Regions from separate parts of the Paraburkholderia steynii genome, predicted to be linked through region 3. Evidence: predicted binding sites of a transcription regulator. Region 3 holds the regulator's gene; each other region holds the start of a gene.

Region 1 (10,710 bases), on a different contig from region 3:
GAACTCCGCCGAACTGGCCCAGCGCGTGGTCAAAGCGGCAGAGGTCACCGGCATCCGAATGACGACGCTGCCGGTGCTCTAGCGCCTCCGCGAGACGACCAGCGGCGCTTCATCAACACGCTCGACCAGTTGGTCGCCGTCGTTGATTTCGTCGTCGTCCGGATAGTCCACAGGAGCTTCCTCTCGTGAAAAGAATCGATATTCCAACTGCGTCGACCGGCCCAGGAGGCAGCACGAAGCGCGTCAGCCTTCGTCCGTTGCGCGGCCGTCTCGCACTAGCGCGCCGGGAAAGGGTTTGCCGCTCTCAGCAAGGCATCTCGAAAGGCGTTTGGAAGAGGCTCATCGTCGCCGTATTCGAGCACTCGTTTGAGATTAGCTCGAACGCGCGCGCCGACCAGATGCGGCTTTTCGTGGCACACGGCAAAAGCATGAGCACCAGCATCTGAGACAACGTTTCCACTGCAAGCCAGCGATCGCATCTTGCACCCTCGACCCTGCATTCACTGCGTGCGAGGCGTTCGTTAATCGATTTTTCGTCCATCGGGCTTCCTCTTATGAAGTCTGACAGGTGTAAGTCAGAACCGCGCATAGATGCGCTTCATCGGAAGGGCTTCGCGTCTGTATCCCGGGCGAACCGAATGAAAGCGAGTTCCGGTTTCGCAGAGGTGCGAAATCTCATCGGTTCGGATCACTTTCCAGCTAAACAGGTGCGCGCGTTCGCTGCCGCCAGCGATCTGGTAGGCACGCAGCACGTGATGACCACGGTAGTCGATTCCGTACGTGTGTGGCTCGACTACGCGAAGAAATCCTTCGTAGTAGATCTGCAGTTCTCGGCGTCCGCTGGTGGCATTTATGAGTTGTTGATGGAAACGCATGGTGTTTTTTACGAGACTGCATCCGTGACCTCGTCCGAGTTCTGGCGCATGGGGCGACGCCACCGCAACAAGTGCTCAGCGCATTTCGCGCGTGCGGACACCGTTCGCGAAATGGCGTCTAAGCAAATTCGCTTCGCGGCGCGCAGATATCACCCAAGGATCAAGGCGTGATGAGCCCGGAGCAGATTCAAGGACGGCTTCGAACTCGCTTTCAAAAAGCGCTAGAGCTGATGATGGATCGGCGTGCGTGCGCACGAGCGCATGTATCGCGACGGACATCACAGCTAGTTGGCCAATGAGGTTCTGACATGCGATCTCGATGCTCAGAACGCGCTCGTGCAAATCGTCAGGAACTTTATCAATCACTGAGGTTTTCCTTGATGAACCTTGTTTGTCTATGCGCCGATGCTGATCGAATAACACATGGGGCAACGGATGTAGTACCGACAAAGTGCAGATTCGCGATTGCCTTTGAGAAGGGCAAAACCACAGCGCGAGCATCCATAGGTGGTATCGCAGTTTCCGGACGCCGAAGCACTGTCTCCGGACAAAAGCGGTTTAAAGCCGAGCCGTGTCAGACGGCCGGCAGGTTTGAGCTTGATACGTCGCATTCGAACTTCCTTTTCTGAAAGCCACTGATTCCGGCGTCTTAGACCACCGTAAAGGCTGACACAGAAGGGCGCTCGATGCGCTCCAAAACCTTGTCGCTATACGTCATGGTGCGGGCAAAACACTGTCTTTGTGCGCCACGCGCCGCCGGAAGAGCAGCGACGCTCTGGTTCACCACATCCGGTAGTCATTGTAAGGATTATTCGTAAGCGTTCTTTTGAGGACGTCTTGCGAGGTCTTCTTATGCTATGGGAAGTTCCATTTCGTTATAAACGAAATGAGTTCGTCCTTCCGTTGCGCTCGTTTTCTCGCCGACCGACATCTGTAGAAAGCCGCACTTCCGGTAGCAGGCAATTGCACGGAGATTGATTGTTCTGGTATTCAAACAATCGTCGTCCGGGCTTGTGATGAGCGCAACGTTGCCACGATCGCCGTGATCGTCCGCTCACTGATATCGCCAACGAACATGTATGGTACGCCAATGAGTATCCCGAGAACACTCACCTCGGACTTGTCAGGTTTAGACTCTGACCAGACCGTTCCGATGTCGACGGCATCGACGACACGTAGATTTGAGCGAGGTCAGTTTTCGTCGATGGCTGCAAGTACAGATTCATAGTCAATGAATCTACATGGTTCTTTTAGTATGGCGGCCTGGTCGATTTACGAAAATGGGAGCGCGGTAAGCAAAAAAAGTGGCCGCACCGAGACATCTGGTGCGGCTCCGCCGAATGGAACCCCCGTTCGGTTCCAATTTACCGCTTCCGAGATCATGAAAAAGACCGCGCCAGCATGGGCCGGCGCGGCACAACAACGATCTAGACCAGTTGTTCCACGGGGTTGGAACGGGATAATTCTAGGGGATCGATGCCGACGGCTTTCGTCAGAATATTTCCCGGATACGCCAATTTTGCCCAATACCGGTTAGCGGGGATCTGGGTAGCATTGTCCGCGTACGAAAGTCGCCCACCAACACACCCTGGGTGAGGTAGATCGTTTGAATTCGCCGTCATGGATGCATCAAGGGCCGATTAGAACGATTGCGATCAAATGAACGGGATCGTGAGCATCAAAGGATAACAAATCGACAACGCGAGGGCGTCTGTGGTGGGAGAGTCGGCTTGCTCGTAACGCGGAGGGCAGGACGGCTTTATACCGTCGAAGGCAACCCTCAGAACATGTACGGTTCAAAAATCAAATGCGCAACTCCTCGTCGTTGTACTGGCTGTTCAGACCATTCCAATCTTCAAACTTGTAGCGAGTTTGACTACCTTGCTGCGCGCAGGAAGTTCAGCGAGCGAGACGTGTTCGATGACATTGAATGGTTTGTCCGGATAGCCGGGTATGCGCTGGCCAAAGAGCATGATGCAACGACCAGCGTCATGGCGACGGGAACCGTAAGCAATACCTTGAGCGTCGGGTCTTTGGTCAAATGCTGCCTGTGCCCACTGTCGGGTCTGCGGGTAAAAGGCTGGCAGACTTTCGATCAACCGATGTCGCTCCAGTCCCAGTGCAGGAAGATACGGACTATGAAAGCTCACACACTGGATCGGATCATCGAATGCGATGCGAGCAATCTGATAGCTGTCCAGCCTGTCGAGATCGAAGCTGCCTGCCGGGTTAAGGGGGATGTCGTGAAAAACCGACTCCATGATTGCGCAGTTAAACGTGCTGGCTGCGTAGTAAGTGTGGACGGGCGTTGCGTCCGGTTGTTTGAGCGGTGCGAACCGGGTGTCGCCCCAGCCCTTGGCAAAACTGGACGCCGTGTTGGGATGAGGATCCACTGAATAGACGTGATACCATTCTGGCACGTCTTCTCGGGTTATTTCCTCCAGTACGAACTCTTCGCTCTCGCGCGGAGCGGGGATCCAGATCACGCGCTGTAGCTCCCATGATGCCGACGAGCCGCTGCCAGGACATCATCCGGACGGTCTAGCGCATCCCTGGGGGCCACTGGCCGTGGATCTCCCGGGCCCTGCGTCGCGATCCAGCCGTTTGGAGCATGAAACCATGCAGCGATCTTCCACGTATCGGCAACGGGTCCGAGCGCAGCAAGGATCTCGCGAATGATGGGCAAGGGCTGGCACAGAGCATCGAACTGATATGCCGCAAAGTATTCCCGGCCATTCACGTTCACGCTATAAATCCGGCCGCGGCGTTTCCAGTCGCTGGCCGGCTGGGACTTGCTGCCCGGCGGCGTCTGCTGCAGAGCATTTATCTGCTCGGACGTCAGCCAGTCGCCGGACTCGAAAACAGCGCGCATTGTCGCCATTCGCTGCTGCCGCTCAAACAGCAACTCGTCGGATGGCTCGACGAGACGGGTCACCAGACGCACAATTTCGTCTGCCCGCTCGATGACGCCTTGACTCGCATCTGGAGTTGAGAACATCAGTCTTGCAGCCCGCTCAAAGCTTGCCTGGAAGGATTCCGCAACCGCCGGGTTGACCCCTGCCGGCAGCGGGACACTGAACTGGACGTACCGACCTTCGGAGCCTTCGACCTTCGCGTGGTCATCGAGAATCATTGCGACCTCCGTCAATGCCAACATTGCCAACATATTAACACTTCTCGGCAATGTCGGCACAGGTTAGGTCGATATGGAAAGCAATATATTTGACATGTTTTTTATCAACATTTTGGGGCCAGATCATCCAGTGCCTGCAGACCGCCCTCGGCCCAACTGAGAAACGCCTGCACCTCGCGTCGCACGTCCTCAAGTCTGGCGGGCTCGTGGACCGCCGTCATGTCGCCCAGCATGACCTTCCACGCCTTGCCCGTCGTCGCGAATCCCTCCAGCAGCCGGCGGCGGTTCGCCATGAAATGAATCTTGAACTCGTCGGCGATGGGAATTTCCATGTCGAGCGATTTGCGCCACATCTCCATCGACACGAGCATGAAGTCGGGATCGAACTCCACAACCATCGGCTTCTGCCGCTTTGCTGCGTCTTCCGTCATTTGGACCCATTCATCCAGGTTGTGCGATGCTGGCGGAACTGCGCGTGAGTCGGGTCGTTCAAGACCTCGATGCCAGTTTTGTTTTGAGCCCCGCAGCGTTGCTTTGGCACACATACACTCTGAAAGGAGTTGAAGGCCGCGCGGTCAGTTGCCAGTGACTTGCGAGAGGCTCGCAACGAGCGCGGCCAATCGAAGGCCGAAGGCGCGGCGCATGCTGCCGCCAAGCAAGGCACCAAAAGCGCGCGAGTAATCCGAAGTAGTTGGTTCCTGTTTCCCGATCAATCGCGCAATCTATCCACTCCGGCGATCGTCAGCGCTTCGTGCAGCGATATGTAGCCCTTACGGTCGTGCTTCGCGAGAATGCTCTCAGACGCCCCCTCAAGCGCACTGGCCAGAAGTTTTGCGTCAGCCGGTCCGTACTTCCACTCGAGTACTTTCCGGACACGTGAAGCGAAGAACACGTTGTGGCGTTGACCGCGGTGGCTGTAACTGGTATCGAGTTCGCTTATGTACTTCCACGCGCCTTCGCTCACCAGCGAGCCGTTTGCGCGGATGCGGAAGCAAAGCAGCGGGCCGTCAGAGGGGAGGCTCGACCATCCGTCGAAGATTTCGTATGGCGAGACGCTGGGCACAACCGAGCCACTTCGCTCAATGTCGGACAGTTTCGTGGAGGCCGCTTTGACGGCTCGCTCTGACGCGTCATCGCTATAAATGCACATGTAGATCGGCACGCCGTCGACTTGTTGGCGGTGCACATCGGCAAAGCGGGCCCCACTGCGACCACTGCTGACGAATGCCGCAGTATTCTGGTCCCCCCACATTGCCTCCGCCTGCTTGAGGTCATCGTCCGTAACTTGCAACGCGGCAGCCCACAGTTTTTGGTACCACGCGTCCATATCGCGAAGGCTGTCTCGGTCATTTACGAGCCAACCTGCCTCGTGCCACCCGGAGCCCATATCCGGGTTTGTAGTCAGCCCGTTTTCGGACAGATTCGCTGAACCGATGATCGCACTGGTATCGCCAATAATAACCTTTGCGTGAAGGTTTCGGAGATGACGAATCTCGATGCCTCGATACGCTTTTAGGGCTTGGATTGCTCTGGGGTTCGTACCACCAGACAGTAAATTGCAAAGCAAGCGTACAGAAGCGGTGGATCTTCCGAGGATCTCGTCGCAGCCTTGGCCGACGAATGCGACGGCTGCCGAAACTGGCTCGCCGGAATCGACCAGCTTGAGAACTTGGTCGTGGTAAGTAGCTGCAGTTATGAACACGTTTTCTTCTCTCGTTGGGTAGCGACGACACCCCGCAATTTCATTTCCGCGGTCGCCTATTCGAAAAGGTCGTTCAGGCGAGCCGCCGCCGTCCATTCGCCAATTTGTTCGGCACGCTTACACTTCGCGGTAGTTAATTGGCCGCCTGCCAACCGTCACTCGTCAGCGAAACCGGTTGGGTCGCTTGGCCCTTCCCCGCCACGTCAGCAGCGAGATCGGGATAAGCGGCCTTCAACTGCTCGTTCTCGGCCCACTTCGGGACATCATCGATCGCGTACGAGTAATAGACCGTCGTGGTCGTCACGTTCCCCACGGTTACCGGTGCATCCCATTTCACTACCTTCGTCAATTTGGCCTTTCCATAACAGAAGCGACCGGTTTCCTGTTTCGGGTATGGCTGCAACTCCTCGCGTACCAGGATCTTCTTGCCTTCATCGGTCAAACTGAAAATCGCTTTCTTGCGGAAGTTGGTCGACGCGCTTGGACCCTCCTCTTTCACTGTCGCTAGTCCTGCATTAACGAATCCGATGCCTGCGTCGTAAAACGCGTATGGATTGCCGTGATCCGATGGCTCTGAGGAGGCCGGCCATGACGCTGCGGGGAGACAGTGTTCGGGGCTCGCGGCCAGCTTTTGATTGACGGCGGCCGCGAAGTTCTCTTCGTTTGGCGTCGACTTGTTCGAGCAGGCGGCCAACAAGACAGCGGTAGCGACGGCCGCCGTGAGACGAAGCGAGAAAGTGTTGTGCATGTCGACGAGCGCGCAATCGTAATAAGAATGTTCGCAAATCTATCACGCAACTCGAAGACGATGCACCGGTGCAATAAACCGATTGTTCGCCGGGAGAACCGGTTTCAACCTCTTTACGCATCCAGGCTATACTGTATATATATACAGCTTTTTAAGGGGGAGCGATGAGCGCCGTATCGCTACCGGAGGCCATCCATCCGGATCTCTGGAAAGGCAACCAGCTTGCCCGAGCCGCCTCTAGGGTCGTCCCTTGCGGTGACGAAATCCTCGCAGCAGAACTGCCTGGCGGCGGCTGGCCTCGCGGCGCGCTCACCGATCTGCTTGTCCAGCAGACCGGCTGCGGCGAACTGCGTCTGCTACGGCCCGCCCTTGAGCGCCTGGGATCGAAACCGATCGTGCTCCTCCAGCCACCGCACAACGTCCAGCCGACCGCATTCGCGTGGTGGGGCCTCGATCCGTCGAATCTGCTGATCGTGAAAGCACTGAAGACGGCAGACGCGTTGTGGGCGGCCGAGCAGATTCTGCGCGCGGGCACCTGCGGCGCGCTCGTGTTCTGGCAGCAGCACGTGCGGCCCGAGGCGGTGCGGCGGCTGCACTTGGCCGCGCAGACGTCGGAGTCGCTCTTTTTCATGGTGCGACCGCTCGCAACGACCCGCGACGCCTCGCCCGCTCCGCTGCGCCTCGCGATTCGCGCTGCGAAAGGTGGCGTCGATGTCCAGTTTCTGAAGCGCCGTGGCCCTGCCCGCGATGAACCGCTGTTCGTCTCTCTGACGCCCTCTCCAATCCTGAACGTAAAACGCAATGCAGCTGTGGATAGGCGTCCATCTCCCGTTGTTGTGCCTCGAAGTGTTCCGGCCGAAGTGGTCGCGTGAACCCGATGACGGCGCAGGCCTCGCAGTGCTCGAGAAGGAGCGCGTCATTGCGGCCGACCCGTCCGCACGCGCGGACGGTGTCTGCATTGGCATGCGGCGCGGCGGCGTCTTGACGCTCGCACCTGCCACCATCATGCAGGAGCGCGACGGCTCTGCGGAGGTCAACGCGGTGCGAGAAATCGCGACAGGGCTGCTGAACCTCTCGCCGCAGGTTGCGATTGCCGAGGAAAGCACGGTGCTGGTCGACGTGTCAGGTGTGGCCTTGATTTTCGCGCAGGTTTCCCGTTAGGGCGCCCTTGCCTGGCAGCGCATTGCCTTGCGTCCCCAAATATTTTTATATAAAAATCAGCTAGTTGCTGCCTACCTGTGTTGGGTACACATATAGGCGGCGGTGTATGCACTCAAAATGACCGTCGCTATCGACCCTTCATCGAGCTGGGCGAGCGGTCAGTCTCCGCCAACTTGCCCGTGGCGCGTGCAAGTCGCAAGCTTGCCGGGGATTGATGACGGCCGCCGAGTTTCGGGAAGCTTGCGGTGCGCAGGTAAAAGACGTCTCCCGGCCCCCTTCGCCTCCATGACGATTAGCGCGACGTGGTGACCTGCAAGCTTCTCAAGCATCGAGTCAAAGCTGACATGATCATTCGGAAGATTCAACGGAGTGGATGTCACACCAACTGCTATGTCCAAAGTGGCTTTCGCCACGTCGATGCCAGCAATGACCAGCGTCGGATTCGGAACTGGCAAGCTCGTCATTACCCCTCCTTGGACATGCGAATTCGCTACAGACAACTGTTCGGGCTTTCGATGAGCAGTTCGGCACTGCGCCTTAATGATTGGAGACGGGCTTCAATCCCATGGAAGTTCTGGCTGCACGAGCCTCGCTAAACTTGCATCTACACCAGCCTGTGATCGCATTGCCCAACATCCGTTTGGCACGTTAGTCGCGCATGGGAAAAGCGGACTCGACGCCAACACATTCCTTTCGAACTAGCGATGGGAGAGGGAGGTCAAGGCGTACTGCGCGTGCGCCACGCGGGCGAGCCACGTATGGCAGGAAGTCGCGAATGGCGACGAGGTGCTTGTGGTCTTTCATGCCGGGGCGAAGCCTGCCTGTCGCCGGTATCCGGGCAAGCATGAACTGCACGAGCGGGGGTGCCGACCTGAAATTACATGATTGTCCATGCTCACGGACGCATCGCGATCATCGACGAAAGCGTTATGCGCGCAGTGTCATCGATCGCTTGACGCGCGCGCACGAAGCCTCGCAGCCATAACCTGGAACAGGGTCGATGCGTCCATGTACTACCTCACAATCGAATCCAAACAAGGCTGCGTCTACAAGCCAAATGCCGTTTTCATCATGCTCAAGCGATCGGCAACCCGTCGTGCATAGCCCTTGGCGCCCCCGCTATAGCGACATAGCGCGCCCTCGAGGTCTCCGCCTGACGCCCTTATGTAGTCTCGGAGAATCGCGGACCCAATACGGACGTTGGTGCGCGGATCGGTCAAATCGGACGTGCGAAGGACACGGTCTCTGTGTTGAGATGGAAGTACTTGCATGAGTCCCTTGGCGCCAACAACACTTATCGCAAATCGGTCGAAACTAGATTCGACTGCGATCACTGCAAGCAATAACAACGGCGAGATTGCGTAACGCCTTGCCGCAGTTAGCACCGCGTGACCGATTCCCAAGGCGTCGTGTAATCCTATATGAAAGCGCGAACTCACAACAGCTGCGATTTCCTCTGCTGTGGGTGCTTCCTCTAGCGGCAGTTCGACCGCTTCAGCCGACGTCGGCAAAGCCGGTGCAGCAGCGCCATAACACAGCCCCGTTAGCGAGCAGAAAACCACAATAGCCGAGAGGACGATGTCGCGCAGGCGGCGAGCAAGAGGGTGTAGCCACCCAATTGAATCTTCCCTCAGGTTCGTGAACATGGTCTATGTTCCTCAATATTCCATGGTCACGACCGGTTCAATCGTCTTCCATGGAACGACACGACGACGGATAGATGAAAAAACAAAGTAGAAAATCGAAGTGTCGGGTACTGTCCAATTCAGTCTTTAAGAAATCAAACAATCTGCCCAGCACCTTCCGCAGCGGAAACAGCAGAGTCGTCAAGCCAGACGCTCGAGCGCCCGATCAATGCAAGCTGCGCACGTTTCGCTCGCAACCAACTCGCGAACGCTATTGGCATAGCGTCGGTGCGCTACGGGCACCTGTCCACGCTCTTGCATTCTTCACGTTTGATTTGTTCATCCAGCTCGACCCGCCATGCCCGGCTCGCCCGAAGTCTTTTCGATACCCATCACAATTCTCCTTCACCGCAAATTAGCATTACAGTAAGCATACCTTACTAAAATCTACAGTCCGTCGGTAGACGTTCCTGTTCAGCCAAGGCACGAACGTGTATTCGTCGTATGCATTGCTGCCCACATAAATCCAGTTGCTGAGAATGTTGGACATCATCGTCTCCTACTCTTTCCACCATTAATGGGCGCCGGTTTTGCGACAAAGGCCGCTCCATGCCGGCTTTCATGTCCTCCGATGCCAAGGCGCTGGGTTGTTAACTCGCTCGCCTGCGGCACATCAGTACCTATATGTAGTACATGAAGCATAAGATAGGTAAACATACCAACGAGGTCAAGAAAAATTTTGATGGCGTGTCCCACTGGCTTCGCGGCTGAAAAGGCGGTCTCGAGCGCTCAAGCTGCTTGCGGGTGCCGGAACCGCTTCCCGGGAGTTGTCATGGGGCTGGCAGGCTAGTGCGTAACCCTGGGGAGACCGGGATACCCTCTCTTTTTCCTCTTGCACAATGTTTTTCTTTGTGACCTAATTTTGGTGCCATTACCTAGGATGATTCTGGAAGCGATTGCAACCGAAGCACCGAACGACAGCGAACAACCGGTCGAACCGCAACTGCCCGACCAGGTCGCCCGGGCGGCCTTCGCGAACGGATTTGCGTTTCGGCCGTGAGCCTTGTGCGCCGGGCCAGCTACTGCTCGCCAGGAAGATCTATGGCCCGACGGCATCTTCCTCGTCGAACGCCTCGCGTGCCTTCATCGATCGTTGAACCCGTGAAACGTGGTCTGGCAGGATCTGGGGCACGTTTGATACTTCGCCATTGGCCGTAACCCGCAGAACACAGGGAATTCCCCGTCTTTTCTTCTTTTTTCTATTTTTGTATTATGACCTAACTTTGGTAGTATTTTCTACGAAGGCGCCGCAGGAAGCGTTTGCAACCTGGTCGCCTTTTGACAATTCAGGAGTTCAGCTATGGATGAAGCCACGCGCAAGGCGTTCGCGGAGGACGGCGCCGTTCCGGTCAAGGGCCTTCTCAACGAGCAACAGTTGGCCCGGTGCCGACAGGTCTTCGACTGGG
Region 2 (10,710 bases), on a different contig from region 3:
GCGCACGTATGAGTATGTCGTCGCGCTGCGCGCAGTGCAGACGCTCGACTTCATGACGGCGCATTGGGCGCATCTGCCGCATGATTTGCTCGGTCATGTGTCGAACCGGATCATCAACGAAGTGCGTGGTATCAATCGCGTCGTGTACGACATCTCGGGCAAGCCGCCTGCGACGATTGAGTGGGAGTGATCGGACGTCTGCACGTGCCGAAACCACAAGCATCAGAATGTTCAAAAGCCCGCGTCAGCGGGCTTTTTTTTCGCCACGATGCTTCGCGGCGGCAAATCGCGGAGATTCGAGTTACCGATCGTATCGTTGTGCGTTCTTGCCCAGTTCTTCGATATCAACGGATGCTGCGAGAAATGCGCCGCAACGCGGCTTGTCCACGAAACGAAGCCATTGGCTGAACTGGCTGAGAAGGAAGTAGACGAACATGATGCGCTCCTGTCGATGAAGGTGGTAACAGGCGCAGTCCATATCGTGTTGAGTGGCGCCCTGTTGATGTTTCAAGAATAGGGGCGCCTAAAAGTGACGGACATAGGACAAGGACGAATTTTGAGATAACAGCTGCGGCTATACCTTCTCCAGCACATACGTCGCCGCCAGCGTCCCGTAGCACGGCTGCAAACCGACACTCCGCATCCCAAGCCGCTTCATCACCTTGATCGATCTTTCATTCGACGGATGTGTCGTCGCATAAACAGCAGCGAGGCCAAGCTCGTCAAACGCGAATCCGATCATCGCGCGCGCCGCTTCCGTCGCGTAGCCTTGTCCCCAGTGATCGCGCTTCAAACGCCAGCCGACTTCCACAGGATTGCCCGGTTCATTTTCGATGTGCTGCAAGCACCCCGCGCCGATGATCTCGCCGCTGTCGTGCCTGATGAACGACCACCACGAAAAGCCGAACCGCTCCCAGCGCGCCTTCGCCGAATCGATGCTCTGATGCACTTCCGTCGGCGTCGCGGGCGAACCGTCGCCGAGAAATTTCATCACGACAGGATCGGAGTTGAGCGCGAGAAGCCCCGCGAAATGGGCTTCGTCGAACGGTTCGAGGCGCAGCCGCGAGGTATGGAGAAGGGTTCGCATGTCATCCGTCCATTGGATGGATGAATGCTCGCGCATTCCTGGACGAAACACTAGCGCGATGCTTGCCGCCGTTCCTGCTCCGTGTCGGCCAGATCGCGCGCCCGCGCCAATGCAGAAGCGATTGCGTCCAGCACGCGCTCGCGCGCCTCGTCGTTCTCCTGCCGCAACGCGAAAGACGGGTGATACGTGGCGATCACCTGCATCCCGTCAACATCGATCGGCCGGTCGATCCAATCGCGCAAACTGACTTTCTCGTGCAGCAGCGCGGTCAACGCAGACGCGCCCAACGTGACGACGACGGCAGGCTTCACACGTTCCAGTTCGCGTTCGAGCCAGTAACCGCACGCATCGATTTCCTGCTGCGCCGCTGTCTTGTGCAGGCGCCGTTTGCCGCGCAGCATCCACTTGAAGTGTTTGACGGCGTTGGTCAGATAGAGATGCTCGCGCCGCAACCCCGCGCGCTCGATCGCGACATCGAGCAATTGGCCCGCTGGCCCGACGAACGGCTTGCCAGCGAGATCTTCCTGATCGCCGGGCTGTTCGCCGATCAGCATGATGCGCGCATCGTCTGGACCGATGCCATCGACGGCCTGCGTCGCGTGCCGCCATAGCTCGCAGCGCCGGCATGCGTCGAGCGTCGATGGCGGCTGACGCGCCGGCTGTGCGCTGTGCGCATCGACAGGCACGCTCTTGCCGCCCAGCACGCCGACGCCGCGCGCCTGCGCGACCCGTTGCGCGCCGCTCTTCGCTTCGCTGATCATCGACGGAATCAGGTGCGCTTCGGGCAAGCCTTTCCAGAAGCGCACGGGCATGTGCTGTTCGAGCGCCGTCTCGTTCAGGCGCGCGGGATTGAACGTGCTGCGGTAGTAGGCGAGCCAGAGCGCTTCGGATTCGTCGGCGGTGTGCTTGCAGCGGTCGCTGGATAACGCCGGGCGGCGTTCGAGCCGCAACGCGCTGCCGTTCGACCATGCTGCGCTATCGGGCGTCGAGATGAGCCACGTCGAGCGGCCCATGCGGCGTGCGAAATGCTCGGCCGACCAAGCGAGCACATCGTGCTCCGGCTCGTACCACGCGACGTACTCGGGCAGATCGGCCGCTGGCGCATCGTTGCCGGGCTCGCGCAACCGGAAGCGCACATACGCGATCATGTCGTGCTTCGCGCGCCGTACGGCCTTGGCCATCTTGTACAGGCGCGCGCCGTCGCAATCGGCGGCGGACGCGACCGAGCGGTCGCCGTCATGCCATCGCCAGAGCACGCGGTAGAGGAACGCCCAACGTGCCGTGTCGCGATAGAGCCCTGCGTCCTTCAGCAGTTCGCCGAGCTCGCGGGAAATGCGGACATTGGCCGGAGCGGTCGTTGCCTTCGACACAGGCGCGTGATCGTCGAACAACGCGGGCGTGGTTGCGCGATCGTCATCGCCAACTACACGCCAGTCGATATCCTCAGGCGCAATGCGGCTCGCTAGCGCCTGCAGCGCGGCTTCGCGCCACGCCGTATAGCTGTCGTCGATCGAGATGACTTGCATGCGCTCGTGTCCGCGTCAAAGCAGCGACAACTGCGTCGGCGGCGGCGTCAGTGCGTGACGTAACCGCTGCGTCGACGCGTCGGCGTGCGCAGGGCGATAGTCCGCTGTCACGACGAACGGCCGTGTCTTGTCCATCGAACAGCGCAACTGCACGAGATCCTGATAGCGGATGCGCCGCGAGCGCCGCAGTTCCACCAGACGCTTGGCGTTGCGCATGCCGATGCCCGGCACGCGCGCGATCATGCGTGCGTTCGCGCGATTCAGATCGACGGGAAAGCTCTCCCGATGACTCAGCGCCCACGCGAGCTTCGGATCGATATCGAGCGCGAGATTGCCGGGTGTGTCGAACAGTTCGTCGACGCGAAACCCGTAGCCGCGCAGCAGAAAATCGGCCTGATACAAACGATGCTCGCGCAACAGCGGCGGCGCCTTGGCCGGCAGCGCCGTCGGACTGTCGGGAATCGGGCTGAACGCGGAATAGTAGACGCGCTTGAGCCGGTACGAGCCGTACAGCGTTTCGGCTGTTTGCAGGATCGTGCTGTCGCTGGTGTCGTCCGCGCCGACGATCATCTGCGTGCTTTGCCCAGCGGGCGAGAAGCGCGGCGCCTTCGCGTCGCTCTCGGCTTCGTCGCTGGCGAGGCGAATCGAGCCCATCGCGAGGCGGATCGTGCGGGCGCTTTTCTCGGGCGCGAGCCGTTCCAGACTGATGTCGGTCGGCAGTTCGATATTGACGCTCAGGCGATCCGCGTAACGGCCCGCTAGCGCGATGAGTTGCGGATCGGCATCGGGAATGGTCTTCAGATGGATATAGCCGCGAAACAGGTGCTCCTCGCGCAACGACTGCGCGACGCGCACCAGTTGCTCCATCGTGTAGTTCGATGAGCGGATCACGCCGGAACTGAGAAACAGCCCGTCGATGTAATTGCGCCGGTAAAAGTCGAGTGTGAGGCTCACGACTTCCTCGGGCGTGAAACGCGCGCGCGGCACGTTGCTCGTGCGCCGGTTCACGCAATACTGACAGTCGTACAGACAGAAGTTGGTCAGCAGGATTTTCAGCAGCGACACGCAGCGGCCGTCAGGCGTGAAGCTGTGGCAGATACCCGCGCCCGTGCTCGCGCCGAGCCCGTCCGCGCCGCGCGAACTGCGCTGTGGCGCACCGCTGCTCGCACACGACGCGTCGTACTTGGCGGCGTCGGCGAGTATTTCGAGCTTTTTGAGCAGTTCCATGGCAGACGGAGATACTGTATATGCGTACAGTATTCTACGCCGTCGCGTGTCGTCCACAAGGCACGTATCGTGGCAAACGCGGCGGCTGTCCCCGATTTGTCCTATTTTTCAGTGGATAAGCGGAACCACGGCGGCGGCTTCTGCCTTCACACAACTTCACAGCTCGCCGGCGGCGCAGTGCCATCATTGCTGCCCCCGAGCCAAATCGACGTATCGACGGTTCGAAGCCTCAGTTTTGTCGCGGTGAAGGACATGATCGAATGACATCCCAGCCAGATATCGACCAGCGCTACGCGGCAGCCGAGCAAGCCTTTTTCGCGGGCGACCACGGTACGGCGCGCGCGCATCTGGACGCCGTCCTGCAAGCGCAGCCAGAACACGCCGCCGCGCTACATCTGCGCGGCCTCGTTGCGTTCGAAGCGAAAGAGCCGGGCGGCGCGGCGCACTGGATCGAGCACGCGCTGCGCGTGCGGCCCGATCCCATTTTCTACAACAGCCTGAGCGTCGTTCAGATTCGCTCGGGCGCGCTCGCCGAGGGTGCGGCGAGCGCGCAACGCGGCCTCGATCTCGCGCGCAGCGAGCCGTCCGTGTCGATCGAAACATCGATTCTCGCCTTCAATCTCGGCGTCGCGCTGCAACTGAACGATGACATGGAAGCGGCAGAGCACGCGTATCGCAGCGTGATCGAAACGAACCCGGCGCACTCCGGCGCGCACAACAACCTCGGGCTCGTGCTGAACGCGCTCGGCGATGTCGAAGCGGCCATCGTGCATCACCGGCGCGCGTATGAGCTCGATCCGTCGAATCTCGAAGCGCGCAGCAATATCGGCCATATGATGCTCGCGGCCGGGCGATACGAAGAAGCGTGGCCGCATTTCGAATACCGCTGGGCCGCGCTCGGCAACAATCGCGGCGAGCGTGGTGCGCGGCCGGCTGAATGGCCCGTGCCGCAGTGGCTGGGTGAAGCTTCGTCGAAACGGGACGCACGGCTGTTCATCGTGTACGAGCAGGGGCTCGGCGATGCGTTGCAGTTCAGCCGCTTTTTCCCACTCGCGCTGGACCGTTTCGCTACGGTTGGCTTCAACTGCCCGAAGCCGCTGCGGCGGCTTTTCGAGGATTCGTTTGGCGAGCGTTATCCGCAGTTGCGACTGCTGGACGATGTGCCCTCCGACTGGAGCGAATGGGACTGCTATTCGCCGATGCTCTCTCTGCCGATGGCGCTCGAAATCGGCTTGCAGAACCTCGGCTCGGCGCCGTCGCGTTATCTGCGCGCCGATGCGCAGCGCGCCGCATACTGGCGCGCGCGTCTCGCGGCTATCGCGCCGCAACGCGTGCCACGCATCGGCATCGTGTGGGCGGGCGGCAAAATCAACGCGCATATGGACAGGATGCGCAGCATCGCGCCTGCGCAGGTCGAGCGGCTTCTCGCATGGCCGCGCGCGCAGTGGATCAGCTTGCAGAAAGCGGACGATGCTTCGAAGGAACTCACTGCGGCGCCGCGTCCGAACGTGACCGACTGGATGAACGAGATCGCGGATTTCGCCGACACGGCGGCGCTCGTCGAACCACTCGATCTGGTGATCGCCGTCGATACATCGGTTGCGCATCTCGCCGCGGCGATGGGCAAGCGCGTGTGGCTGCTCAATCGCTACGCGGGATGCTGGCGGTGGCTGCGTGAGCGCACTGATAGCCCGTGGTATCCGGGCATGCGGATCTTCAACCAGTCGGAGCGCGGCAACTGGGTCGACGTGCTATCGAATTTGATCGACGCGCTGGAAGCCGAATTTCCAACACACGCATAAAAGCAAAACGCGGCGCATACAATGCACCGCGTTTTCTCGAACACGATCCGCCACGGCGAATCGCGTATTCCGCTATCCGCTCAGATCGCCACTTCAGGCGGTGCCTGGCGGAACAGACGCGTGATCCAGCACAGATACGCGATACCCAGTACGAACCACACCGCGCCGAGCATGAGCGCCGTCTTTTCGAGGCTCGCGAGCAGCCAGATATCGGCCACTGCGCCGATCAGCGGAAACACCAGCCCGCCGAACACGCCGATCTTGCGCTCGCCATGATTGCCCGACAGATACAGACGGATCACGCACAGGTTGACGGCCGTGAATGCGAGGAACGCGCCGAAATTAATGAACGACGTCGACGTCGCCACATCGAGCTTCAGCGCAATCAGCCCGACGATGCCCGCGATCGCGATATTGATCGCCGGCGTCTTGAAGCGCGGATGGATATAGCCGAAGAAGCGTTTCGGCAGGATTTCATCGCGGCCCATCGCGTACAGCAAGCGGCCGACGCTCGCCTGTGCCGAAATACCCGACGCGAACTGCGCGAGAATCAGACCCGCGAGAAACACGGTCACGAAGATATCGCCGCCGATCATCTTCGCGACTTCGAACGCGGCCGAATCCGTGTCCTTGAACTCGACGCCGGGGTGCGCCAGCTGCATCGTGTACGCAGCGATCACGAAGATCGCGCCGCCGATCAGCGCGATCAGCAGGATTGCGCGCGGCATGTTCTTCTTCGGATCGATGGTTTCTTCCGTCAGTGTCGACACGGCATCGAAGCCGAGATACGAATACGCGGCGATCGCGGCGCCCGCCATCGTTGCGCCGAGCGGCACATGCGGCTTGAAGAACGGTTCGGCCATCGCGATTCCACCCGGGCCAGCCGCCGCCGACGCATAGTGCCAGCACAGCGCGACGAACATCGCGACGATCGCCAGTTGCACGACCATCAGCACGATGTTGAAGCGCGCGGCCAGTTCGATCCCGACGATGTTCAGGCCGCTCGTCAGCACGATGAATGCGACGATCCAGATCCACGACGGCACATGCGGAAACGCCGCGTTCAGATACGCGGCGCCGATCAGCCAGATCACCATCGGCAGGAAGAAATAGTCGAGCAGCGTCGCCCAGCCGATCAGGAAGCCCAGGTGCGCGTTGAAGGTCTTGCGCGTGTACGTGTACGCCGAGCCGGCGACGGGGAAGAGCCGCGCGAGCTTGCCATAGCTGAGCGCGGTGAACGCGATCGCGATCAGCGCGAGCAGATAGGCGAGGGCGGCCGTGTCGTCGCTGGCTTTGGCGAGCACGCCGTAGGTGCCGTAGACGATCAGCGGCGCCATGTAGGCGAGACCGAACAGCAGCACGGACGGCAAGCCGAGCGTGCGCTTCAGATGCGACGGTTCATGGGATGACGACGCTTGCATGATTTCTCCTAAAGCCAGGCCGAGAGCGATGGCCGATATGGATGTCTTCTGGATGCCTTATGGTGCCTATGGCTGGCATTTCGACGGGCGTGGGCGCACCCGCGCAGGGCGCGCTCGGCCCCGTGCGGTGCATCCCGGACAGACTGCTGAAAAGCGTTCAGTCGCTGCGGCGGCGGCGCGCTTCGACCATCAGCGCGCGATGGCCATTCGACTGTTCGACAGGCACGAGGCCGAGCGGCACGCGTGCATCGTGCAGATAGTTGTAGTGCTCTCGGCTCGCTTCGAGCCGTTTGAAATCGACGGTCGCCTTCGTCACCGTTTCTTCGCCGCCCAGTTCGAGTACCGTTTCTCCGAACGGATCGATCAGCGCGGAGAGGCCGGGGAAGGTCAGGTTGTCGTCGCCGGAACCGCAGCGGTTCACCATCAGCGCGAACATCTGGTTTTCCATTGCGCGTGCCTGGATCGCGCGGCGATGCACGGGGCCGAACGGGTCCATGTTGCCGTTGGTGACGATCAGCAGATCGGCGTCGAGCGCCGCGACGGCACGCGCCGATTCGGGAAATTCGATGTCGTAGCAGATCAGCAGGCCCACGGTGAGGCCATTCCACATGCAGGTTTCGAAGCGGTCGCCGGGCGTGAACACGCCTACATCCGATGCCCACAGATGCGTCTTGCGATAGCGCAGCGCGATGTCGCCGCGTTCGTCGACGAGCACCGTCGTGTTGTAGAACTGGTTGCCGTCGCGTTCGGCGAGGCCCACTGCGACGGCGACACCCTTTTGCCGGGCGGCGTCGCGAACCGCGGTCAGCGCGGGGCCATCGAGCGTCTGCGCGACGTCGGCGATGTTCTCGCGCGTCGGAAAACCCGACAGCGTGGTTTCGGGGAACACGATCAGCTTCGTGCCGCCCGCTGTGTCGGCGCGTCCGATTGTCTCGACGACCTTGCGCGTGTTGTGCGCGACGTCGCTGTCGATCAGCGCGAGTTGCGCCAGTTCTACCTGCATGGTGTTGCCTCCTTCCAGATGCCTTTCAGCGGTGCGCAATGTGCGTTGCGCATCCGTGTTTCCTGCGATTTTTGTGCCGCGCGGAACAGTGCGTACGTCGCCCGCTTCTCGTATTGAGGCGGATTATCAGGGTATTATTTTTGTCCTGAAATTACCCACGAGGGTTACCCTCACCGGAGGACACGATGGACTTCGAATGGCGAGATCTCGCTTTTCATCGGGAGATCGGCTCGGCCATCGACGCCCTCGATGGTCCGCATTTCTGGGCGCGCCTGACGCGTGTGCTTGAAAGGCATGTCGGTTTCGACAGCTGGGTCGCGTTGCGCTTCAAGCGCGATGCCGCGCCGCTCGTGCTCGCCGAGCAGGCCATGCCCGACGGCAAGATCGACCTGATGTTCCAGGACTATCTGGCCGCGCTCTATCAGCTCGATCCGTTTTATCTCGCCACGTTCGAAACGCAGGCGTCGGGCTTCTACACACTCGCCGACGTCGCGCCCGACAACTTCCGGATGACCGAGTACTACCAGCGTTACTTCAAGAAGAACATCGTCGGCGACGAGGTGCATTTCAATGTCGTGATCGATCGCGATCACACGATGGGCTTTTCACTCGGCAAGACGAGCCGCTACGACGAGCGCGAGATCGCGTTGCTCACGCTGTATTCGCCGTGGGTGCTCGCGTTGATGCAGCAGCGCTTGCGTTTCGAGAAGTTCGTTGGGGAAGAAGAGCCGCGCGCGACCGGAAACGAAGAGGCGGATCTGCATGCGCGCTTCGGGATGCTGACTGGCAAGAACGGGCGCGGCGCGTTGACTGCGCGCGAGATCGAAGTGGCGATGTTGTCGTTGAGTGGATTCTCGTCGCGCGCGATCGCGGAGAAACTGTCGATCTCGTTCGAAACGGTGCGCGCACACAAGAAGCATATCTACGCGAAGCTCGGCGTCGGATCGCAGTCCGAACTGTTCGCGATGTTTTATGAACCGGGGAGAACGGTCGAGCCGGAGTGAATGTTGTCGCGCTGCTTCGATTGCTTGTGATCGAAGCAGCGCTCGGTGCTACCAATGCGTGAGCGCGTCGAGTTCGTGGCCTGGTGATGGCTTGAACGGCTTAATAGCGGTCGAGCCGGTTGCCCGCAACACGCACGCGATCGCCAGGATGCAGGTCGCCGGGCGAGCCGACATCGAATGCGCGTACGGAGCCGTCGTTCAGTTGCACCGAAACCCGGTAGCCGCCCGGCGACGACGCGCCCGCCTGCTGACCCAGCTGGTTGCCCGCGACGGCGCCGCCCAGCACGCCGATCGCAGTCGCCGCATCGCGTCCATGGCCGCGCCCGAACTGGTTGCCGATCACCCCGCCGACAACCGCACCGATCACGGTGCCTGCGACGCCACCCGCCGTCACGGCGCCTGGATTCGCAAGCGGCTGGATCGACGCAACTACGCCGTATTGCTCGCCGTATCCGTAGCTCTGTTGCGGCTGCTGGTAAGCCTGATTGTCTTGCTCATCGGGCTGATCGTAGCCGGGTTGTTGATACTGCGGCTGTTGCGCATACGGCTGCTGATAGGGCTGTTGATAAGGCTGCTGATACTGAGGCTGCTGCGCATAGCCAGGCTGCGCATAGACCGGTTGCGCCGGTTGTGCGTAGGCCGGTTGCGTGGCGTAGGTCGAGCCATAGCTCGCGCCGTACGGCGAATTGCCAGGGACAACGCAGCCTGCGAGCGGCAGCGTGACGCAGAGCGCGATCAACGTAGTTCGAACGAGAGGGCGAGCAAAACGGGTGTGGGTCATGTTACGTGATTGTCGAGATGCCACCAGGTGTGGACCGCGACGAGTATAGGGAAACGCGCATCGCTAGTGATGCGCGGCCCGCGTAACAGTGTGTAAATTGCGCGTCCGATAAAAGCGCCTGGTGAAACAGTGGTGCGCGGGTGGGAAAAGCGGCTGAAAAAAGCGAGGAAGTCAGAAGCGAAAGCCGGTGCCGACGCCGCAGCTACCGCCAACTCCGCCGCTGCCGCCGCCGATGTTGCAAAACACGCCGCAGCCGGACAACGCGAGCGACAGTGCGACGCCCGTTACAAACACCCTCGCGAACGAGACGACGCGGCGGCGATTTGCGCCTGGCATCCGCGAGCCGCGTGTGGTGGCGAGCTTTGGGTGAATTGAGACGATGGCGGGAGTGAAATTTCGATGGGACATGACGGAGCCGGAAGCGCTGAAAAACCGACAACCATATCTCGGCCTGGAATGCCAGCCCATACGACTAATCCTAATCCTGGGTGTGTCCTCTAGGCGTCTGACAAATCCATTTCTCAGCGTCCTGATAAAATGCCAGAGCCGCAACGTAGTGGACTGCAAATGAAATTGCTTGATGCACTTGTCGAACAACGGATTGCCGCCGCGGCTGCGCGGGGCGAGTTCGATTATTTGCCGGGAACCGGCGCGCCGCAGGTTCTCGATGACGACGCCCTGGTGCCCGAGGAAGTTCGAGTAGCGAACCGCATTCTGAAGAATGCGGGCTTCGTGCCGCCCGCCGTCGAACAACTGCGGGCGCTGCGCGACCTGCAGAACGAGCTGGATGCCGTCAGCGACCGCAGCAGCCGCTGCAGGCTGCAAGCGAAGATGCTGGCCCTCGATATGGCACTGGAAT
Region 3 (10,710 bases):
CCATGGTTGAAGCTTTCAAACTGCGGCGGAATCAGCTTGCCCTGCGGTACGACCACAGCGGCGGCCACGTCCGGCCCGCCCTCGCCGAAGAACTGCGCGGCGGGGAACGCCAGCACGCGGTTCTGCTCGACGATGTACAGCACGCCATCCGGCGAGAAGCACACGCCATTGGGCACCTTGAACGTAACGGAACTCGCGAACTGCACGACGTCGTCGGCGACGCGCCGCTTGGTCCGGTCCGTCACCTGCCACACACGATCCTTGCGCGTGCCGACGAACACCACGCCCGTCGACGGCTCGATCGTCATCGCGCGGGCCTCGGGCACGATCGCATACAGTTCGATCTTGAAGCCGGGCGGCAGCTTGATCGCCTTCAGGTTCTCGCGCAGCGCGTCGGCGCGCGCGCCCGTCTGCGGCACAGTTTCGGCTGGTTTCGTGTTGCCCGTGGTCTTGAAGTTCGACAGCGTCTGCACGTTGTCCTGCGCGGCGTAAGCGGCAGGCAGGATCGCGAATGCTGCGCCGATGGCGAGCGGCAAGAGCTTCAGGGATGCGTTCATCGGTATGTCTCCTGTCATTTTGATGCGGTTTGTTGGACCTGCAACGACCGGTACGGGAAAGACATGAACGTAATGGATGCAGCGTGTGATGGCACCGCAAGCCGTTGCGAGTGCAACGGAACCCGTTTGCGATGCCATCTGAAAGCTTGCCGTGCGCCGGGCTATTGACTGTTATAGACGATGTTCAGTCAAACGTCTGAACGAATGCCTGCCACGCGGCATCCGCGAAGCAGGCTTCCAGACGAGGGAATGTGAGCGAGCGACGCGTTATATCCGCGAGGAACGATCGCGTCGTCTTGTGATGCGGAAGGAATCAGAACGTATCGAAGATTTGCTGCAACGCAACCGGTGTCGTAAGGCCCGCCGCGAGCGCGAGCATCAGCAGCACGCGCGCCTTGTACGGATTGAGCGCGCCTGCCGTGACAAAGCCGAGCGCATCGTCGGCGGCTGCACCATTGCGCATCACGTGACCCGAGCCGACACGCGACGACCGCACGATCGCGACGCCCTTGGCCGCGGCCTCGACGAGCGCCGTCTGCACTGTCGAGTGAATCGAGCCGTTGCCCGTACCCGCGACGACGATACCCTTCACGCTCGCTGAAACAAGCGCATCGACGGCCACGCGCGACACGCCCGCATAGCTCGTCACGACTTCGACCAACGGCCATGCCGCGCTGTTCGAATCGATCACGAACGGTGTCGCGCCCGTATGCGGCCGCACGACGCTGCGCTGAAACTCGACGCGCCCGTCCTGCACCCAGCCGAGCGCGCCGATTTCGGGTGACTGAAACGCATCGACGGCATACGTGCTCGTCTTTACGACGTCGCGTGCGCTGTGAATGCGGTTGTTGAACGCGACCAGCACGCCCTGCCCTCGGGCTTTGGCGTTGCCCGCGACGATCACGGCGTTGAGCAGATTCAGCGGGCCATCGGCCGACAGTGCCGACGACGGCCGCATCGCCGCCGTCAGCACGACAGGCTTGTCGCTCTTGACGCTCAGATGCAGCAGATAGGCGGTTTCTTCGAGCGTATCGGTGCCATGCGTGACGACCACGCCGTCGACTTCATCGGAGGCCAGCAGCGTATTGATGCGCTGCGCGAGCGTGCTCCACAACGCGAGCGCCATGTCCTTGCTGTCGACGCTCGCGACCTGTTCGGCCTGCACGTTCGCAACAGCAGCCAGCGACGGCACGGCGGCAAGCAATTGCCCGACGCCGACGACGCCCGCCTGATAACCCGAAGTATTGGTCGCGTCAGGCGCGGCGCCCGCGATTGTGCCGCCCGTCGCAAGCACGGCGATGCGCGGCAGCGCGCGCGTTGCAGAAGTAGAGGTATTCATGGCGGCGATTGTAAGCGATGCGCACGCCGCCGCCATCGATGAAAACGCGAGCCTCTAGATGAAGCTCGCGCGCAAAACACCCGTTATCAGGCCGCTTCGCGCAACTGACTCGCGATATCCGCTTCATGCAGTTGCGGCGCGAACATCTCGATCAGCCGGTACGCATAGGCACGCAGGAACGCGCCCTTGCGCAAGCCGATGCGCGTCGTGCTCGCTTCGAACAGATGCTGCGTGTCGAGCGCGACGAGTTCGGTATCGCGCTTCGGATCGAACGCCATCGCCGCGACGATGCCGATGCCCATGCCAAGTTCGACGTAGGTCTTGATCACGTCGGCGTCGATGGCCGTCAGCACGACGTCGGGCAGCGCGCCCACCTTCGCGAATGCCTGGTCGATGTGCGAGCGGCCCGTGAAATCCTGGTCGTACGTGACGATCGGGTATTCGGCGATCTCTTCCAGCGTGATGTTCTCGCGGCCCACCAGCGGATGCCCCTTCGGCACGACGACCACGTGATGCCATGAATAGCACGGGAACGTAACGATGTCGGGATATCGGTCGAGCGCTTCCGTCGAAATGCCGATGTCGGCCTCGCCGTTGATGATCATCTGCGCTATCTGCTGCGGGTTGCCCTGGCGAAGCGCGAGATGCACCTTCGGAAAAACCGAAGTGAACTGGCGCACCACCTTCGGCAGCGCGTATCGCGCCTGCGTGTGCGTCGTCGCGACGACGAGGTGACCATTGTCCTGATCCGCATACTGGCGCGCGACTCGGCGCAGATTCTCCGCGTCGAGCAGCATGCGTTCGATCAGCTGATGCACCGCCTTGCCCGGCTCCGTCAGCCCGGTCAGTCGCTTGCCGCGTCGAATGAAAATATCGACGCCAAGCTCATCTTCGAGATCCTTGATCTGCTTCGAGACGCCCGACTGCGACGTGTACAGCACGTTCGCGACTTCCGTCAGGTTCATGTTCTGCCGCACGGCTTCGCGCACGAAGCGCAACTGCTGGAAATTCATATCGATGTCTCCGGTTCGGCCAGAGTAGGTTTGTTGTTCAATGCCTGGGTTGAAATGCGCTCGGCGCGCCGTTCAATGTGCAGGGAATACACGCAACGCGCGCGGCACGGCCGTCACGCCGTCGCCGACAGCAAGCTGCAACTCGCGCCATGCTTCGCGATCCAGTTCCGCTTCGAGCACGTGACCTGCGCGCCCTTCGAGCTCGACACGCACCGAGCCACCCAGCGTCACCACGCGCCGCACGCCGACGACGATGCCGTCGCGATGCCCCGAAGCCTGCGGATACAGCACGAGATCGTGCGGACGCACATAAGCGAACGCCGCTCCCTGGAAGTTCGCTTCGATTGCGATCGGCTGCGCAGCGCCATCGACGACGAAACCCTTGCCGTCGACGCTGCCATGCAGCCGGTTCGCCGCGCCGAGAAACTCGTAGACGAACGAGGTCTGCGGATGATCGTAGACGTCTTGCGGGCTGCCCACCTGCTCGACGTGCCCGTGGTTCAGCACGACGATACGGTCCGCGACTTCTAGCGCTTCTTCCTGGTCATGCGTGACGAAGATCGTCGAGATATGCAGGTCGTCGTGCAGACGGCGCAGCCAGCTGCGCAGTTCCTTGCGCACTTTCGCGTCCAGCGCGCCGAACGGTTCGTCGAGCAGCAGCACTTTCGGCTCGACGGCCAGCGCGCGCGCCAGTGCGATACGTTGCCGCTGACCGCCCGACAGTTCCGACGGATAGCGCTGCGCGAGCCAGTCGAGTTGCACGAGCTTCAGCAGTTCATGCACTTTCTCACGGATCACGGCTTCGGACGGGCGCTCCTTGCGCGGCTTCACGCGCAGCCCGAACGCGACGTTCTCGAACACCGTCATGTGACGGAACAGCGCGTAATGCTGGAACACGAAGCCGACGTTGCGCTCGCGCGCGCCCACTTCCGCGACATCCTGGCCTTGCAGCACGACCTGGCCCGCGTCCGCGTATTCGAGGCCCGCGATTACGCGCAGCAAGGTGGTCTTGCCACAGCCCGAAGGTCCAAGCAGCGCGACGAGTTCGCCCGGCGGAAAATCGAGCGAGACGTTGTCGAGCGCGGTGAAATCGCCAAAGCGCTTTTGCAGATTGCGTACGGTGATGCCCATCTTTGACAACTCTCCTTACTGGACCGATTGTGCGGCGGTATTCGTCGACGGCGTGGCCGGCTTGCTCACGGGACCGGCATGCGCGGGCACGTCGCGCGCGCTCGCCAGTTCTGCCGACATGTGACGCTCGGCGAGCAGCTTCAGGCCGAGCGTGACGAGCGCAAGCAACGCGAGCAGCGACGCCACGGCGAAGGCCGCCGAAAAGTTATATTCGTTGTAGAGAATCTCGACGTGCAGCGGCATCGTGTCCGTCTGGCCGCGAATGTGGCCCGACACCACCGACACCGCGCCGAACTCGCCCATCGCGCGCGCGTTACACAGGATCACGCCATACAGCAGACCCCATTTCACGTTCGGCAGCGTGACGCGCCGGAAGATCTGCCAGCCCGACGCGCCGAGCACGTGCGCAGCCTCTTCCTCGTCGTTGCCTTGCGCCTGCATCAGCGGAATCAGCTCGCGCGCGACGAACGGGAACGTGACGAAGATTGTCGCGAGCACGATGCCCGGCACCGCGAAGATGATCTGCACGTTGTGATCGGCGAGCCACGGTCCGAACCAGCCTTGCGCGCCGAACATCAGCACGTAGATCAGGCCGGAGATCACGGGCGACACCGAGAACGGCAGATCGATCAGCGTCGTCAGCAGCGCCTTGCCGCGGAACTCGAACTTCGCGATACACCACGATGCCGCGAGGCCGAATACGAGGTTGAGCGGCACGGCGATCGCTGCCGTCAAGAGCGTCAGCTTGATCGCCGACACCGCATCGGGATCCGCGAGCGACTCGAAGTAGTACGCAACGCCCTTGCTGAACGCCTGATAGAACACGGCAACGAGGGGCAGCGCGAGAAACAGCGCGAGAAACAGCAGCGCGATGCCCGTCAGAATCCAGCGCACGACGCGCGGCTCCGTTACCGGATCGGGACGGCGCACAGTGTTGGCGTTGCCCGCGCCCGAGCTGGACAGCACTACGGAATCCTGGCTCATTGCGCACCTCCCGTCAGTGCAGCCGACGACACAACCGGCACGGTAGGCGCCGTGCGGCCGCGGGTCGTGCGCCGCTGCAGATACCACTGGAGTGTGTTGATCAGCAGCAGCATCAGGAACGACACCACCAGCATCACGACAGCCAGCGCCGTTGCGCCCGCGTAATCGTATTGCTCGAGCTTCGTGATGATCAGCAGCGACGTGATCTCCGACTTCATCGGCACGTTGCCCGCGATGAAGATCACCGAGCCGTATTCGCCCAACGCGCGCGCGAACGCCAACGCAAAACCCGTCAGCAACGCGGGAAACACAGAAGGAAACACGACGCGCCGGAACGTCAGCCAGCGCGACGCACCCAGGCACGCAGCCGCCTCTTCCTGCTCGCGCTCGAACTCTTCGAGCACGGGCTGCACGGTCCGCACGACGAACGGCAAGCCGATGAAGGTCAGCGCAACCAGCACGCCCGCCGGTGTGAACGCGATCTTGATGCCGAGCGGTTCGAGAAACTGGCCGACCCAGCCATTACCCGAATAAATCGCCGCGAGCGAGATGCCCGCCACCGATGTGGGCAGCGCAAACGGCAGATCGACGACGGCGTCGATGATGCGCTTGAACGGAAACTTGTAGCGCACCAGCACCCACGCGACCAGAAAGCCGAACACCGCGTTGATCAGCGCGCCGCCGAGCGCCGAGAAGAACGTCAGCCGGTACGACGCGAGCACGCGCGGCGACGTAACGGCGCGCACGAACTGGCTCCAGTCGAGCGTGGCCGTCTTGAGAAAAGTGGCCGCGAGGGGTATCAACACCACGAGGCTCAGATACGCCAGCGTGATGCCGAGCGTCAGGCCGAAGCCGGGTATCGCGCTCGGCTTGCGAAAGGTCAACGTCGTCATGCGAAAGCTCTTTCAGGTTTTATGCGTTGCAACGCGTGCCGTCGCACCATTGCCGAAAGCGCGCCCGAGGGCGCGCCTTTGTTCAAACATTGCCGCTTCGTGGTTTCACTGCGGCTGGTAAATCGAATCGAACACGCCGCCATCGGCAAAGTGCGTCTTCTGCGCGTTCGTCCAGCCGCCGAACGAGTCGTCGACCGTGTACAGCTTCAGCTTCGGAAACTTCTCGGTGAGCGTGGCCGGCACCTTGTTCGAACGCGGACGGTAGAAGTTCTTCGCGGCGATTTCCTGGCCTTCCTCGCTGTAGAGAAAGTTCAGATACGCGTCGGCGAGCTTGCGCGAGCCGTGCTTGTCGACCACCTTGTCCACCACGGCGACAGGCGGCTCGGCCAGAATGCTCGCCGACGGCACCACGATCTCGAACTTGTCGGTGCCGAATTCCTTCACCGACAGGAACGCTTCGTTTTCCCATGCGATCAGCACGTCGCCGATACCACGCTGCACGAAGCTCGTCGTCGCGCCGCGCGCGCCGGAGTCGAGCACGCCCGCGTTCTTATACAGCTTCGACACGAATTCCTTGGCCTTCTGGTCGCTGCCGCCCGGCAGATGCGACGCGTACGCCCATGCCGCCAGATAGTTCCACCGTGCGCCGCCCGAGGTCTTCGGGTTCGGCGTCACGATCGACACGCCCGGCTTCACCAGATCGTCCCAGTCCTTGATGTGCTTCGGGTTGCCCTTGCGCACGAGGAACACGATCGTCGACGTGTACGGCGATGCGTTGTCGGGCAGACGTTTCTGCCAGTCCTTGTTGATGAGGCCCTTGTTAGCGAGCGCGTCGATGTCATAAGCGAGCGCGAGCGTCACGACATCGGCCTGCAGGCCGTCGAGCACCGAACGCGCCTGCGCGCCCGAGCCGCCGTGCGACTGCTTGAAGGTGACCGTCTCGCCCGTCTTCGCCTTCCATTCCTTGCCGAAGGCCTGATTGACGTCCTGATACAGCTCGCGGGTCGGATCGTAGGAAACATTCAGCAGCGTGGTGTCCGCATGCGCCTGCGCGATCATCCCGACCGCCGACGCCGCGCCCAGCGCGAGCGCTGCGACCAACCGCTTCGCGCTGCCGCGCTTTGCCTTTGCTCCTGCCAACCCCGTGATCCGAATACCCATCGACCTTCTCCGTCTTGTTAGTGTGATTGCCTGTTTTCCGCTGATTGCCGCGATTCGCTGCTGCGCAAGCGGCAAGCGCCTCTGCCGCTGCGTGGGCGTTGCTGCTGCATCAATGGAGGCCAGTCTATCCGGGCGGCTTCATCATTAAAAATAATGTTTCTTCATTTTTTAATACGCAATAGTGGTAAAGGAATGGTTTGCGTCCGCGAGCGCGTCCGTAGCGCCGTTTCAGCGTCGCCTTTCGACGTTCACACGACACCCGCCGCGACGAACTTAAAGTAAAGCTTGAAATGCGCCGAATACTGTATAAAAATACAGTCACCTGTCTATCCATACAGTGGCGCCATGACCAAACTCACCGCACGTCAGCAGCAGGTTTTCGAATTGATCCGCCGCGCTATCGAGCGCACGGGCTTCCCGCCCACGCGGGCCGAGATCGCGGCCGAACTGGGCTTCAGCTCGGCGAACTCGGCGGAAGAACACCTGAGGGCGCTGGCGCGCAAAGGCGTGATCGAACTGGCGGCGGGCGCGTCGCGCGGCATCCGCCTGCTCGCGGGCCAGGACGACTCCCCGCATCAGTTCACGCTGCCGCACGCGAGCATCATGCAGTTGTCGCTGCCGCTCGTCGGCCGCGTGGCAGCCGGTAGCCCGATCCTCGCGCAAGAACATATCTCGCAGACTTACACGTGCGACCCGTCGCTGTTCTCCAGCAAGCCCGACTACCTGCTGAAGGTGCGCGGCCTGTCCATGCGCGACGCGGGCATCTTCGACGGCGACCTGCTCGCCGTGCAGAAAAAGAGCGAAGCGAAAGACGGCCAGATCATCATCGCGCGTCTGGGTGACGACGTGACCGTGAAGCGTCTGAAGCGCCGGCCCAACGGCATCGAGCTGATTGCCGAGAACCCCGATTACGAAAACATTTTTGTTCAGGCCGGCAGTGCGGAGTTCGCGCTGGAAGGCATCGCGGTCGGGCTGATCCGGCCGACGGAATTCTAATTAGCTGAACACTGTCTGGAGAGACTCATGGAACGCCTTGCCCGCTTGCTGCCCTTTCGCCAGTTCGGTCGTCTGCGCCATCTGCGCGAGCTCGTCCCTTGTGGTTCGCTGACGGCGCTTGCGTCGAACGTCACGGGTCGCACGGCATCGCTGTTCGATGAAGAACCTCAACCGCTGCCGTCCGCGCAACCGGCGTTCGCGCGCGTGTCGCTGAACTCGGGTCTCAACGCGGAACCGGCGCGGCGCGCGCCCGTGCGGGTCTATCACGGGTCGTCGCGACTCATCATGGTCGGCACGGTGGACGCCGTGTGCAACATGATCGATCGCGCGATTGCCGAGCAAGGCGATCAACTGACGCAGCAGGCAGCGTGAGCGCGCCACGTGCGCCTGATATCGGAGCTGTGAAACGCTTGCTTGCAAACTTGTGGGATCGTTTCGGTGCCGATCGGGTCCACACCTGATCGATATTGAAAACGGAGCGTTCCGCACAATGGCAGGTTTGGTAAGGATGAAAGGCCGGGTTGGCCGGCCACTTCTGATCGCGTTGATCGTGATCGTCGTCGTGGCTGCGCTGGGTTACGCGTACGCATCGCCGTATATCGCGCTCGACCGGCTCAAACGCGCCGCCGATTCCCGCGATGTGGAAACGGTCAACGAATACGTCGATTACCCGGCGCTGCGCGACAGCCTCAAGCTACAGGTCACGGGATTGCTGACGCGCCGGCTCGACGTGCAGCACAACGGCAATCCGCTTGCCGCCATCGGCGCGATGATCGGCGTTGCATTGATTGGTCCGCTCGTCGATGCCTATGCGACGCCGGATGGTGTCGCCGCATTGCTCAACGGCATTCCGCCGCGCGGCGAACCGGGCGAGCGCCCGCCTCCTCCGCCCGCTGCTCGAGCGGACAATCCGGCGCCCAACTCGCCACCAACGCCTGCGCCCGCATCTAGCCAGGCTAACGCCAATAGCAACACGCCGCCGCAGCCGCCGCAAACCACGGCGGGATATCGCGGTGTCAATGAGTTCGTTGTGAGCTATCAGCACGGTGTCGGCGACACGCGCTATGCGGCGATCTTTCGTAGGCAGGGGCTTTTCACGTGGAAGCTGTCAGCCGTCGATCTGAACGGCTGACGCTTCTTCACAACACGTGCGCCAGATGGCGGCTGCCTCACGCAGCCGCCTGCTCCTCTTCAGCCGCCGACGAGCACGCGACCAGAATGCTGCACGACACGCGGTCCAGCAGCGGCGTATTGCCCGCGCCCATCCACCAGCGCGACAGTCCCGTGCGGCAGCGATGCCCGACCACCACCAGATCGACGTGCAACTCGGTCGCTAGCGACGCAATTTCGTCGATGGGATGACCAAACGCGAAATGCCCCGTCGCCTTCACGCCACGTTCCGTGAGCCAGTCGACGCCTTCCTGGAGAATCTCACGCGCGGTCTTTTCGAAGCTGCCGCATGCGACGTCCGTCAGCAGGCCTGCGCTTTGCGCAATGCTCGAACGCATGTCGACGACCGACAGCAAATGCGTCTCCGCGCCCAGATCGAGCGCCAGATTCGCGCCGCAACGCAATGCCTTGCGGCCTTCACGCGAGCCGTCGTAGCACAGCAGAATCTTGTTGTAGCTCGCCATTTTGCTTCCCCCATGCCCGCGACTATCGCGGTCTCATCTGAATCATGGTGCGCCGCAATTCCACATGCAAGGGATGGAAAACGCTAAGTGCGGTGGCCCGCGCAGTGCGCCATGACGCGGTGCAAGATCGTGCATACGATCCGCCAGCGACGCGCATCCATGCGCCAAACGCGGCACGCACGATGCCCTAAAATAGGCAGCCGTCTCGCGCTTTGCACCGGCCACGCACCTATTCAGGGAGCATCCGTCTTCGTATGACTGAAGCTGCAATCGAATTTCATCAGGTCGAGAAGCGCTACGGCGAGAAAACTGTCGTCGACGGCTTGTCGTTTCATGTGCGCAAGGGCGAATGTTTCGGGCTGCTCGGTCCCAATGGCGCGGGCAAGACCACGACGCTGCGCATGCTGCTCGGCATTGCGGCACCCGATGCAGGCAGCATCCGTCTGTGCGGCGAACCGATTCCAGTGCGCTCGCGCTTCGCGCGGGCGCGCGTCGGCGTCGTGCCGCAGTTCGACAATCTCGATCCTGATTTCACGGTCCGCGAAAACCTGCTCGTGTTCGGCCGCTACTTCGGCCTGTCCGCCGCGCAGTGTCGCGCGATGGTGCCGACGCTGCTCGAATTCGCACGCCTCGAAAGCAAGGCGGATGCGCGCGTCGGCGAGCTGTCGGGCGGGATGAAGCGGCGGCTCACGCTCGCGCGCGCGCTCATCAACGACCCTGACGTGCTCATCATGGACGAGCCGACCACAGGCCTCGATCCGCAGGCACGCCATCTGATCTGGGAGCGGCTGCGCTCGCTGCTCGCGCGCGGCAAGACGATTCTGCTGACCACGCACTTCATGGAAGAAGCCGAGCGTCTGTGTCACCGGCTGTGCGTAATCGAGGAAGGACGCAAGATCGCGGAAGGCGCGCCGAATGAATTGATCGCTTCGGAAATAGGCTGCGACGTGATCGAAGTGTATGGCCCCGATCCCGCAACGCTGCGCGACGAACTGGCGCCGC

What was found. The regulator LexA, encoded in region 3, represses DNA repair genes until DNA is damaged. The targets are predictions, from matches to a motif close to ACTGTATNNNNATACAGT.
Region 1: a site for LexA is predicted at 6,589-6,606, ahead of imuA (translesion DNA synthesis-associated protein ImuA). Genes of this name have one in related genera too.
Region 2: a site for LexA is predicted at 3,854-3,871, ahead of BLT65_RS00635 (putative DNA modification/repair radical SAM protein). Genes of this name have one in related genera too.

The regions. Positions count from the first base shown of each region.
Region 1 is NZ_FNDI01000027.1:93,137-103,846, reverse strand. It holds partial or broken gene BLT65_RS48830 (formimidoylglutamate deiminase) at 1-135, shown strand, start outside; gene BLT65_RS46745 (hypothetical protein) at 186-446, shown strand; gene BLT65_RS47415 (hypothetical protein) at 639-1,046, shown strand; gene BLT65_RS35680 (RES family NAD+ phosphorylase) at 2,714-3,361, opposite strand; gene BLT65_RS35675 (hypothetical protein) at 3,358-4,008, opposite strand; gene BLT65_RS35670 (hypothetical protein) at 4,113-4,439, opposite strand; gene BLT65_RS35665 (phospholipase D family protein) at 4,718-5,806, opposite strand; gene BLT65_RS35660 (hypothetical protein) at 5,844-6,458, opposite strand; gene imuA (translesion DNA synthesis-associated protein ImuA) at 6,623-7,330, shown strand; gene BLT65_RS35650 (Y-family DNA polymerase) at 7,356-7,619, shown strand; gene BLT65_RS35645 (hypothetical protein) at 7,778-8,083, opposite strand; partial or broken gene BLT65_RS48130 (FMN-binding negative transcriptional regulator) at 8,244-8,601, shown strand; gene BLT65_RS35640 (lytic transglycosylase domain-containing protein) at 8,666-9,265, opposite strand; gene BLT65_RS35635 (phytanoyl-CoA dioxygenase family protein) at 10,605-10,710, shown strand, end outside.
Region 2 is NZ_FNDI01000001.1:128,989-139,698, reverse strand. It holds gene guaA (glutamine-hydrolyzing GMP synthase) at 1-190, shown strand, start outside; gene BLT65_RS48370 (hypothetical protein) at 302-436, opposite strand; gene BLT65_RS00645 (GNAT family N-acetyltransferase) at 575-1,087, opposite strand; gene BLT65_RS00640 (UdgX family uracil-DNA binding protein) at 1,138-2,613, opposite strand; gene BLT65_RS00635 (putative DNA modification/repair radical SAM protein) at 2,629-3,840, opposite strand; gene BLT65_RS00630 (tetratricopeptide repeat protein) at 4,101-5,642, shown strand; gene BLT65_RS00625 (APC family permease) at 5,723-7,063, opposite strand; gene BLT65_RS00620 (carbon-nitrogen hydrolase family protein) at 7,221-8,066, opposite strand; gene BLT65_RS00615 (response regulator transcription factor) at 8,252-9,070, shown strand; gene BLT65_RS00610 (outer membrane lipoprotein) at 9,171-9,851, opposite strand; gene BLT65_RS46275 (hypothetical protein) at 10,023-10,259, opposite strand; gene BLT65_RS00605 (DnaJ family domain-containing protein) at 10,419-10,710, shown strand, end outside.
Region 3 is NZ_FNDI01000006.1:7,032-17,741, forward strand. It holds gene BLT65_RS12725 (PQQ-dependent sugar dehydrogenase) at 1-557, opposite strand, end outside; gene BLT65_RS12730 (asparaginase) at 871-1,932, opposite strand; gene BLT65_RS12735 (CysB family HTH-type transcriptional regulator) at 1,983-2,909, opposite strand; gene BLT65_RS12740 (sulfate/molybdate ABC transporter ATP-binding protein) at 2,982-4,040, opposite strand; gene cysW (sulfate ABC transporter permease subunit CysW) at 4,056-5,024, opposite strand; gene cysT (sulfate ABC transporter permease subunit CysT) at 5,021-5,917, opposite strand; gene BLT65_RS12755 (sulfate ABC transporter substrate-binding protein) at 6,023-7,078, opposite strand; gene lexA (transcriptional repressor LexA) at 7,424-8,074, shown strand; gene BLT65_RS47190 (hypothetical protein) at 8,102-8,446, shown strand; gene BLT65_RS12770 (DUF2939 domain-containing protein) at 8,565-9,206, shown strand; gene BLT65_RS12775 (universal stress protein) at 9,244-9,708, opposite strand; gene nodI (nodulation factor ABC transporter ATP-binding protein NodI) at 9,963-10,710, shown strand, end outside.